Regions from separate parts of the Planococcus liqunii genome, predicted to be linked through region 1. Evidence: a T-box and tRNA genes for the amino acid it is inferred to sense, from the RefSeq annotation. Region 1 holds a T-box; the other holds one or more tRNA genes.
What was found. A T-box is a leader RNA that pairs with one kind of tRNA and senses whether it is charged. The one in region 1 lies ahead of alaS (alanine--tRNA ligase), so its partner is inferred to be a tRNA-Ala.

Region 1 (4,699 bases):
GGGGCTGGAGCGGGTCATGATCCAATTGAACGACTGGGGTTTCGGCCCGCAAGTCGGCATGCGCATTTACCAGGCGTACCGCGAAGAAACGATCGATGTATTGACGAAAAACCCGTACCGCTTGATTGAAGAAATCGAAGGAATCGGCTTCCAGCGCGCCGATGAGCTCGGCTCGAAACTCGGCATCACCGGCAGCCACCCGGACCGCATCAAGGCGTCGGTGCTGCATTTATTAAACCAGGCGTCTTTGTCTGAAGGGCATGTCTACCTGGATGCAAAAACGATGATTCCGATGGTGAAAGAGATGCTGGAATCGAGCCAGCAGGAAGAAATTGCGATCCCGATGATTTCCAAAGCGATGATCGAACTGAATGAAGAAGGCAAAGTGGCGGGGGAAGAAACCCGGCTTTATTTGCCGTCTTTGTATTATTCGGAACTCGGCATTGCGACCAAACTGGAAACTTTGCTGTCGTCGCAGGAAAACCGCGACCGGTTCCCGGCGTCTGAAGTGCGGAAAGCGCTCGGCGAAGCAGAAGAGCGGCTTGGCGTGAATTACGCAGAAACGCAAGTGCAGGCCATTGAACAAAGCATCAACTCGTCCGTCATGATCTTGACAGGCGGCCCGGGCACCGGCAAGACGACGGTCGTCCGCGGCTTGGTCGAAGTGTACGCGGAACTCCATGGCCTGTCGCTCGACCCGAAAGACTATGCCAAGAAAAAAGAGCCGTTCCCGATCATTTTGGCGGCTCCGACCGGGCGCGCAGCCAAACGGCTCAGCGAATCGACGGAACTGCCGGCGATGACGATCCACCGCTTGCTCGGCTTTAACGGACAGGAAAAAGAAGAAGAAACGGAGCGGGACATTGAAGGCCGCCTGATCATCATCGATGAAATGTCGATGGTCGATACTTGGCTCGCACATCAATTGTTAAAAGCCATTCCGGAAGACGCGCAGATCATTTTCGTGGGCGACCAGGATCAGCTGCCGCCGGTCGGGCCGGGTCAGGTGCTGCGCGACTTGTTGGAATCAAAGCGCATTCCGACGGTCGAACTGACCGACATTTACCGCCAGACGTCGGGTTCGTCGATCATCGAACTCGCCCACCAGATGAAAAACGGCCAGCTGCCGGCGGACATTACTGCGAAAACTGCAGACCGTTCGTTTATCAAAGCGGGCGCCGACCAGATTCCGCAAGTGGTCGAAAAAGTGGTCAAGAGCGCACTCGCAAAAGGGCATTCAATCCGGGACGTCCAGGTGCTCGCGCCGATGTACAAAGGGCCTGCCGGCATCGATGCGCTCAACCGCATGATCCAGGAAATGGTCAACCCGAATACGGACGGCAAGCGGAAAGAATTGGTATTCGGCGATGTCACATACCGCATCGGCGATAAGATCCTGCAGCTTGTCAACCAGCCCGAAAGCAACGTCTTTAACGGCGATATGGGCGAAGTCATCGCCATCTTGAAAGCGAAAGAAACGGTCGAGAAACAGGACCTGCTCGTCGCGTCGTTCGACGGCATCGAAGTGACGTATCAGCGCTCCGATCTGAACCAGCTGACGCTCGCGTACTGCTGCTCGATCCATAAATCGCAAGGTTCGGAATTCCCGACCGTCATCATGCCGGTTGTCCGCGGCTACATGAAAATGCTGCGGCGCAACCTTCTTTACACCGGCATCACGCGCAGCAAGGACTTTCTGATCCTGTGCGGCGACCCGCAAGTATTCCGCTACGGCGTCGAACGGACCGACGATGCACAGCGCATGACAACGTTGAAGAGCCGCCTGCAGCTATCTGCGGTAGAACCGGAAGAAGTGCAGGAAGCTCCGTCAAAAGCGCCGGCTGACAGCAAAGCGGCACAAGAGCCCGCTGCAGCACCGGTGAAAAAAGAAGCGGTGGGCCCAGTGAGCCTGACGGCTGAAAACGCCCACCTGATCCATCCGCTGATCGGTATGGAAGGCGTCAAGCCGACTGATTTTATTGAAGCGTAAAAGAGCGTCCATTGCGGACGCTTTTTTGTTGGGAAATTTTTGGCTGGAAGATTGTTTCTTCGGCTGCCGGCACTTCTTTTATTAGCTTTCTAATACTTGTGAGTCGTATTTTCTCCGCTACTGGTCGTATTTCCAAGACTACTGGTCGTATTTTCGCCACTACTGGTCGTATTTCATAAACTACTGGTCGTATTTCATAAACTGCCGGTCGCATCGCCAAAAATCGTCGCTATTGACACAGCGCTTCCTTTTTCTATATAATTCAATCTATAATCAATAACCAACACGTTGATGGAGACAGTATAAAATTCGCATCCGTTTAGAAATAGGTTCCCCGGCTGAAAGAACCTTCGCCATGCAATTTTAGAAAGCTACTCCGGAGTGCAGCCAATCCCTGCCGTGAAGCCGCGTTAAGGCCCAATGAGAGACACGGAGCTTTTTGTCCGTGTAATTAGGGTGGTACCGCGAACTAAAGCCTTCGTCCCTTGCGCTTGCGCAAGAGATGAGGGCTTTTTATTATGTTGAAGGAGGAATACAGATGAAAACCATGAAGACGATGAAAGCTGCAGACATCAGAAGATTGTACATCGAATTTTTTAAAGAAAAAGGCCATGACCAGGAGCCGAGTGCTCCGCTCGTGCCGTTTGAAGATCCGTCGCTTTTGTGGATCAACAGCGGCGTGGCAACGCTGAAGAAATATTTTGACGGACGCGTAATTCCGGAAAACCCGAGAATCGTCAATGCGCAGAAATCGATCCGCACAAATGACATCGAGAACGTCGGGAAAACGGCGCGCCACCATACGTTCTTTGAAATGCTCGGGAACTTCTCGATCGGCGATTACTTCAAAAAAGAAGCGATCCACTGGGCGTGGGAATTCTTGACAGACGACCGCTGGATGGGCTTTGAGCCGGAGAAATTGTCCGTGACGATCCACCCGGAAGACGAAGAGGCATACGGCATCTGGCTGAACGAAGTCGGCGTTCCGGCTGAGCGCATCATCCGCTTGGAAGGCAACTTCTGGGATATCGGCGAAGGCCCGAGCGGCCCGAACTCCGAGATTTTCTACGACCGCGGAGAAACCTACGGCAATGATTTGAACGATCCTGAATTATACCCGGGCGGCGAGAATGACCGCTACCTGGAAGTGTGGAACTTGGTGTTCTCCCAGTTTAACCACAATCCGGACCATACGTATACGCCGCTGCCGAAGCAGAACATCGATACCGGCATGGGGCTTGAGCGCATGGCTTCGGTCGTGCAGGACGTGCCGACAAACTACGATACGGATTTATTCATGCCGATCATCAATAAAACCGAAGAAATCTCCGGCAAAACATACGGCGAAGACGCTGAAGCGGATATGGCCTTCAAAGTCATCGCGGACCATGTCCGCACCGTTGCTTTTGCAATCGGCGACGGCGCATTGCCGTCCAACGAAGGCCGCGGCTATGTGCTGAGAAGATTGCTGCGCCGCGCTGTCCGTTTTGCGAAAAAACTGGGCATCGAAAAACCGTTCATGTTTGAACTGGTACCGGTTGTCGGCGACATCATGAAAGACTTCTACCCGGAAGTGAACGACAAACAGGACTTTATTATCCGTGTCATGAAACTCGAAGAAGAACGGTTCCACGAAACGCTTCACGACGGATTGGCGATTCTGTCATCGGTTGTTGAACAGCAAAAAGCGGCAGGGCACAATGAAATCCCGGGCGAAGACGCATTCCGCCTATATGACACATACGGCTTCCCGGTTGAATTGACGGAAGAGTATGCAGAAGAAAGCGGGATGGCAATCGACCATGCAGGGTTTGAAGCGGCAATGGAAGCGCAGCGCGACCGTGCACGGAAAGCGCGCCAAAACGTCAATTCGATGCAGACGCAATCCGAAGTGCTTGGCAACATCAAAGACGACAGCGAATTTATCGGCTACAGTCTGACCGCTGCAGAAGCGACGATTATAGCCATCATCAAAGACGGCGAACTGGCTGACAGCGCGCACGAAGGCGAAGAAGTGCAAGTTATCCTTGACCGGACGCCGTTTTATGCGGAAAGCGGCGGACAGATTGCCGACCGCGGCAGCTTGAGCAACGATTTGGTACAGGCTTCTGTATTGGACGTGAAAAAAGCGCCAAACGGCCAAAACCTGCATTCGGTCCGGGTTGACACCGGCGAATTGACGAAAACGGCAGTATTTGCCCAAGTGGATGCAAGCGAACGCCGCCATACGGTGAAAAACCATACAGCAACGCACCTTCTCCACCAGGCATTAAAAGATACTTTGGGAACGCATGTTAATCAGGCTGGATCATATGTCGGCCCGGACCGCCTGCGTTTCGACTTCTCGCATTTCGGGCAAGTAACAAAAGAAGAGCTCGAGCAGATCGAACAGATTGTCAACGAAAAAGTGTGGAGCGGCATCGATGTGAAAACCGGCTACCACAATTTGCAGGAAGCAAAAGACATGGGCGCAATGGCATTATTCGGCGAAAAATACGGCGATGTGGTGCGTGTGGTTGAAATCGGCGGCTATTCGCTTGAACTATGCGGCGGCGTCCATGTCGTCAACACATCCGAAATCGGCGTCTTCAAAATTGTGTCGGAAAGCGGCATTGGCGCAGGCATTCGCCGTATTGAAGCGGTGACCGGCAAAGGCGCTTACGAGAACTTCAAAGACAGCGAACGCACGCTTGAAGAAGCGGCTGGGCT
Region 2 (4,699 bases), 1.5 Mb from region 1:
CCGGTGCTGGAAGGTTAAGGGGAGTGCTTAGCGCAAGCGAAGGTGCGAACTGAAGCCCCAGTAAACGGCGGCCGTAACTATAACGGTCCTAAGGTAGCGAAATTCCTTGTCGGGTAAGTTCCGACCCGCACGAAAGGCGTAACGATCTGGGCACTGTCTCAACGAGAGACTCGGTGAAATTATAGTACCTGTGAAGATGCAGGTTACCCGCGACAGGACGGAAAGACCCCGTGGAGCTTTACTGCAGCCTGATATTGAATTTTGGTGCAACTTGTACAGGATAGGTAGGAGCCAGAGAACCCGGAGCGCCAGCTTCGGGGGAGGCGTCGGTGGGATACTACCCTGGTTGTATTGAAATTCTAACCCACGCCCCTGATCGGGGCGGGAGACAGTGTCAGGCGGGCAGTTTGACTGGGGCGGTCGCCTCCTAAAGAGTAACGGAGGCGCCCAAAGGTTCCCTCAGAATGGTTGGAAATCATTCGCAGAGTGTAAAGGCACAAGGGAGCTTGACTGCGAGACGTACAGGTCGAGCAGGGTCGAAAGACGGGCTTAGTGATCCGGTGGTTCCGCATGGAAGGGCCATCGCTCAACGGATAAAAGCTACCCCGGGGATAACAGGCTTATCTCCCCCAAGAGTCCACATCGACGGGGAGGTTTGGCACCTCGATGTCGGCTCATCGCATCCTGGGGCTGTAGTCGGTCCCAAGGGTTGGGCTGTTCGCCCATTAAAGCGGTACGCGAGCTGGGTTCAGAACGTCGTGAGACAGTTCGGTCCCTATCCGTCGCGGGCGCAGGAAATTTGAGAGGAGCTGTCCTTAGTACGAGAGGACCGGGATGGACACACCGCTGGTGTACCAGTTGTTCCGCCAGGGGCATCGCTGGGTAGCTATGTGTGGCCGGGATAAGTGCTGAAAGCATCTAAGCACGAAGCCCCCCTCAAGATGAGATTTCCCATTGCGCAAGCAAGTAAGATCCCTCAAAGACGATGAGGTAGATAGGTTCGGGGTGGAAGCGCAGCGATGCGTGCAGCTGACGAATACTAATCGATCGAGGACTTAACCAAACACCGTTGTTTTCATATGTCGCATATCCAGTTTTGAAGGCACAAGCCGCAGGTTTTTTGAAAAAAAAGCTTGCAATACCTTGTAGACTTGGTATAATAAAACTTGTCTTTCAAAAACAATCCAGTCCAGTGATGATGGCAAAGAGGCCACACCCGTTCCCATCCCGAACACGGAAGTTAAGCTCTTTTGCGCCGATGGTAGTTGGGGGTTTCCCCCTGTGAGAGTAGGACATTGCTGGGCATACATAATGGAGGATTAGCTCAGCTGGGAGAGCATCTGCCTTACAAGCAGAGGGTCGGCGGTTCGATCCCGTCATCCTCCACCATTTTTTCTCTTTCGCCGGAGTAGCTCAACTGGTAGAGCAACTGACTTGTAATCAGTAGGTTGAGGGTTCAAGTCCTTTCTCCGGCACCACTCATGTTTGAGCCATTAGCTCAGTTGGTAGAGCATCTGACTTTTAATCAGAGGGTCGAAGGTTCGAATCCTTCATGGCTCACCATTTTTACAACTTCATTATTGCCACGCGGGTGTGGCGGAACTGGCAGACGCACTAGACTTAGGATCTAGCGCCTTCGGGCGTGGGGGTTCGACTCCCTTCACCCGCACCATTTTTGCGGAAGTAGTTCAGTGGTAGAACGCCACCTTGCCAAGGTGGAGGTCGCGAGTTCGAACCTCGTCTTCCGCTCCATTTTTTTGCACAATCTTGCTGACCCTAAGCCGGGGTGGCGGAACTGGCAGACGCACAGGACTTAAAATCCTGCGGTAGGTGACTACCGTACCGGTTCGATTCCGGTCCTCGGCACCATTAAGCAAAAAAACCGTAGGTTTTCTCCTATATCATAAGAAGCGCCCGTAGCTCAATTGGATAGAGTACTTGACTACGAATCAAGCGGTTAGAGGTTCGAGTCCTCTCGGGCGCGCCATATTTTCAACTCAGCAGTTTCAGTTCGGGAAGTAGCTCAGCTTGGTAGAGCACTTGGTTTGGGACCAAGGGGTCGCAGGTTCGAATCCTGTCTTCCCGACCATTCAATGGGGCCTTAGCTCAGCTGGGAGAGCGCCTGCCTTGCACGCAGGAGGTCAGCGGTTCGATCCCGCTAGGCTCCACCATTATTTTTATTCAAATGAACCTTGAAAACTGAACAGCAAAACGTCAACAATAGCAACGGCCGCGCAAAACGGCCCGCGCAAACAACTACTGATCAGGCATTGCCAGATCAAGCGACTCGTGCGTTCTTCGGAACGGCGAGACGCCAGCAGAATTTGAGCAAGTCAGTTCTCTATAATGGAGAGTTTGATCCTGGCTCAGGACGAACGCTGGCGGCGTGCCTAATACATGCAAGTCGAGCGGAACACTTGGAGCTTGCTCCAAGCGTTTAGCGGCGGACGGGTGAGTAACACGTGGGCAACCTGCCCTGCAGATCGGGATAACTCCGGGAAACCGGTGCTAATACCGAATAGTTTGACCTCCCTCCTGGGAGGTTACGGAAAGACGGTTTCGGCTGTCACTGCAGGATGGGCCCGCGGCGCATTAGCTAGTTGGTGGGGTAACGGCCCACCAAGGCGACGATGCGTAGCCGACCTGAGAGGGTGATCGGCCACACTGGGACTGAGACACGGCCCAGACTCCTACGGGAGGCAGCAGTAGGGAATCTTCCGCAATGGACGCAAGTCTGACGGAGCAACGCCGCGTGAGTGATGAAGGTTTTCGGATCGTAAAACTCTGTTGCGAGGGAAGAAACCGTGCCAATTAACTACTGGCACCTTGACGGTACCTCGCCAGAAAGCCACGGCTAACTACGTGCCAGCAGCCGCGGTAATACGTAGGTGGCAAGCGTTGTCCGGAATTATTGGGCGTAAAGCGCGCGCAGGCGGTCCTTTAAGTCTGATGTGAAAGCCCACGGCTCAACCGTGGAGGGTCATTGGAAACTGGGGGACTTGAGTGCAGAAGAGGAAAGTGGAATTCCATGTGTAGCGGTGAAATGCGTAGAGATGTGGAGGAACACCAGTGGCGAAGGCGACTTTCTGGTCTGTAACTGACGCTGAGGCGCGAAAGCGTGGGGAGCAAACAGGATTAGATACCCTGGTAGTCCACGCCGTAAACGATGAGTGCTAAGTGTTAGGGGGTTTCCGCCCCTTAGTGCTGCAGCTAACGCATTAAGCACTCCGCCTGGGGAGTACGGCCGCAAGGCTGAAACTCAAAGGAATTGACGGGGGCCCGCACAAGCGGTGGAGCATGTGGTTTAATTCGAAGCAACGCGAAGAACCTTACCAGGTCTTGACATCCCGCTGACCGCCCTGGAGACAGGGCTTTCCCTTCGGGGACAGCGGTGACAGGTGGTGCATGGTTGTCGTCAGCTCGTGTCGTGAGATGTTGGGTTAAGTCCCGCAACGAGCGCAACCCTTGATCTTAGTTGCCAGCATTCAGTTGGGCACTCTAAGGTGACTGCCGGTGACAAACCGGAGGAAGGTGGGGATGACGTCAAATCATCATGCCCCTTATGACCTGGGCTACACACGTGCTACAATGGACGGTACAAAGGGCTGCCAACCCGCGAGGGGGAGCCAATCCCAGAAAACCGTTCTCAGTTCGGATTGCAGGCTGCAACTCGCCTGCATGAAGCCGGAATCGCTAGTAATCGTGGATCAGCATGCCACGGTGAATACGTTCCCGGGCCTTGTACACACCGCCCGTCACACCACGAGAGTTTGTAACACCCGAAGTCGGTGAGGTAACCCTTGTGGAGCCAGCCGCCGAAGGTGGGACAGATGATTGGGGTGAAGTCGTAACAAGGTAGCCGTATCGGAAGGTGCGGCTGGATCACCTCCTTTCTAAGGATATATTCGGAACGAAACCTGCGGGTTTCGGTTGACGTTTTGCGTTCAGTTTTGAAGGTTCAGTAGAACTTTCCTGATCATTTTGAATACCCAAGAGGGCCTATAGCTCAGCTGGTTAGAGCGCACGCCTGATAAGCGTGAGGTCGATGGTTCGAGTCCATTTAGGCCCACCATAACTTCTTGGGGCCTTAGCTCAGCTGGGAGAGCGCCTGCCTTGCACGCAGGAGGTCAGCGGTTCGATCCCGCTAGGCTCCACCAATCGTTTTCTTTTTTTTTGCGCGAAAACGAGCTTGTTCTTTGAAAACTGGATATGACGACATTGAAACAACGAAAACAAGCAACACGAGTGATGAGACCGGTTTTTTCGGTCGACTTTCTAATGGTTAAGTTAGAAAGGGCGCACGGTGGATGCCTTGGCACTAGGAGCCGAAGAAGGACGGCACTAACACCGATATGCTCCGGGGAGCTGTAAGTGAGCTTTGATCCGGAGATTTCCGAATGGGGGAACCCACCGCCTTTAATGGGGCGGTATCCATGTGTGAATTCATAGCACATGAGAAGGCAGACCCAGGGAACTGAAACATCTAAGTACCTGGAGGAACAGAAAGCAAATGCGATTCCCTGAGTAGCGGCGAGCGAAACGGGATCAGCCCAAACCAAGAGGCTTGCCTCTTGGGGTTGTAGGACACTCAATACGGAGTTACAAAAGAAGCGGTTAGGCGAAGCGACCTGGAACGGTCCGCCACAGTGGGTAACAGCCCCGTAGCCGAAAATCGCTTCCCTCCTGAGTGGATCCTGAG

Region 2: it has a tRNA-Ala gene. The T-box ahead of alaS (alanine--tRNA ligase) is inferred to sense a tRNA for this amino acid. The anticodon was not compared.

What each region holds. Positions count from the first base shown of each region.
Region 1 covers NZ_CP129238.1:1,592,819-1,597,517, forward strand. The annotation lists gene recD2 (SF1B family DNA helicase RecD2) at 1-1,990, shown strand, start outside; T-box leader at 2,270-2,479, shown strand; gene alaS (alanine--tRNA ligase) at 2,538-4,699, shown strand, end outside.
Region 2 covers NZ_CP129238.1:89,515-94,213, forward strand. The annotation lists rRNA gene QWY22_RS00395 (23S ribosomal RNA) at 1-1,063, shown strand, start outside; rRNA gene rrf (5S ribosomal RNA) at 1,189-1,304, shown strand; tRNA gene QWY22_RS00405 (tRNA-Val) at 1,314-1,389, shown strand; tRNA gene QWY22_RS00410 (tRNA-Thr) at 1,403-1,478, shown strand; tRNA gene QWY22_RS00415 (tRNA-Lys) at 1,488-1,563, shown strand; tRNA gene QWY22_RS00420 (tRNA-Leu) at 1,588-1,672, shown strand; tRNA gene QWY22_RS00425 (tRNA-Gly) at 1,678-1,752, shown strand; tRNA gene QWY22_RS00430 (tRNA-Leu) at 1,781-1,869, shown strand; tRNA gene QWY22_RS00435 (tRNA-Arg) at 1,911-1,987, shown strand; tRNA gene QWY22_RS00440 (tRNA-Pro) at 2,013-2,089, shown strand; tRNA gene QWY22_RS00445 (tRNA-Ala) at 2,096-2,171, shown strand; rRNA gene QWY22_RS00450 (16S ribosomal RNA) at 2,344-3,893, shown strand; tRNA gene QWY22_RS00455 (tRNA-Ile) at 3,996-4,072, shown strand; tRNA gene QWY22_RS00460 (tRNA-Ala) at 4,082-4,157, shown strand; rRNA gene QWY22_RS00465 (23S ribosomal RNA) at 4,281-4,699, shown strand, end outside.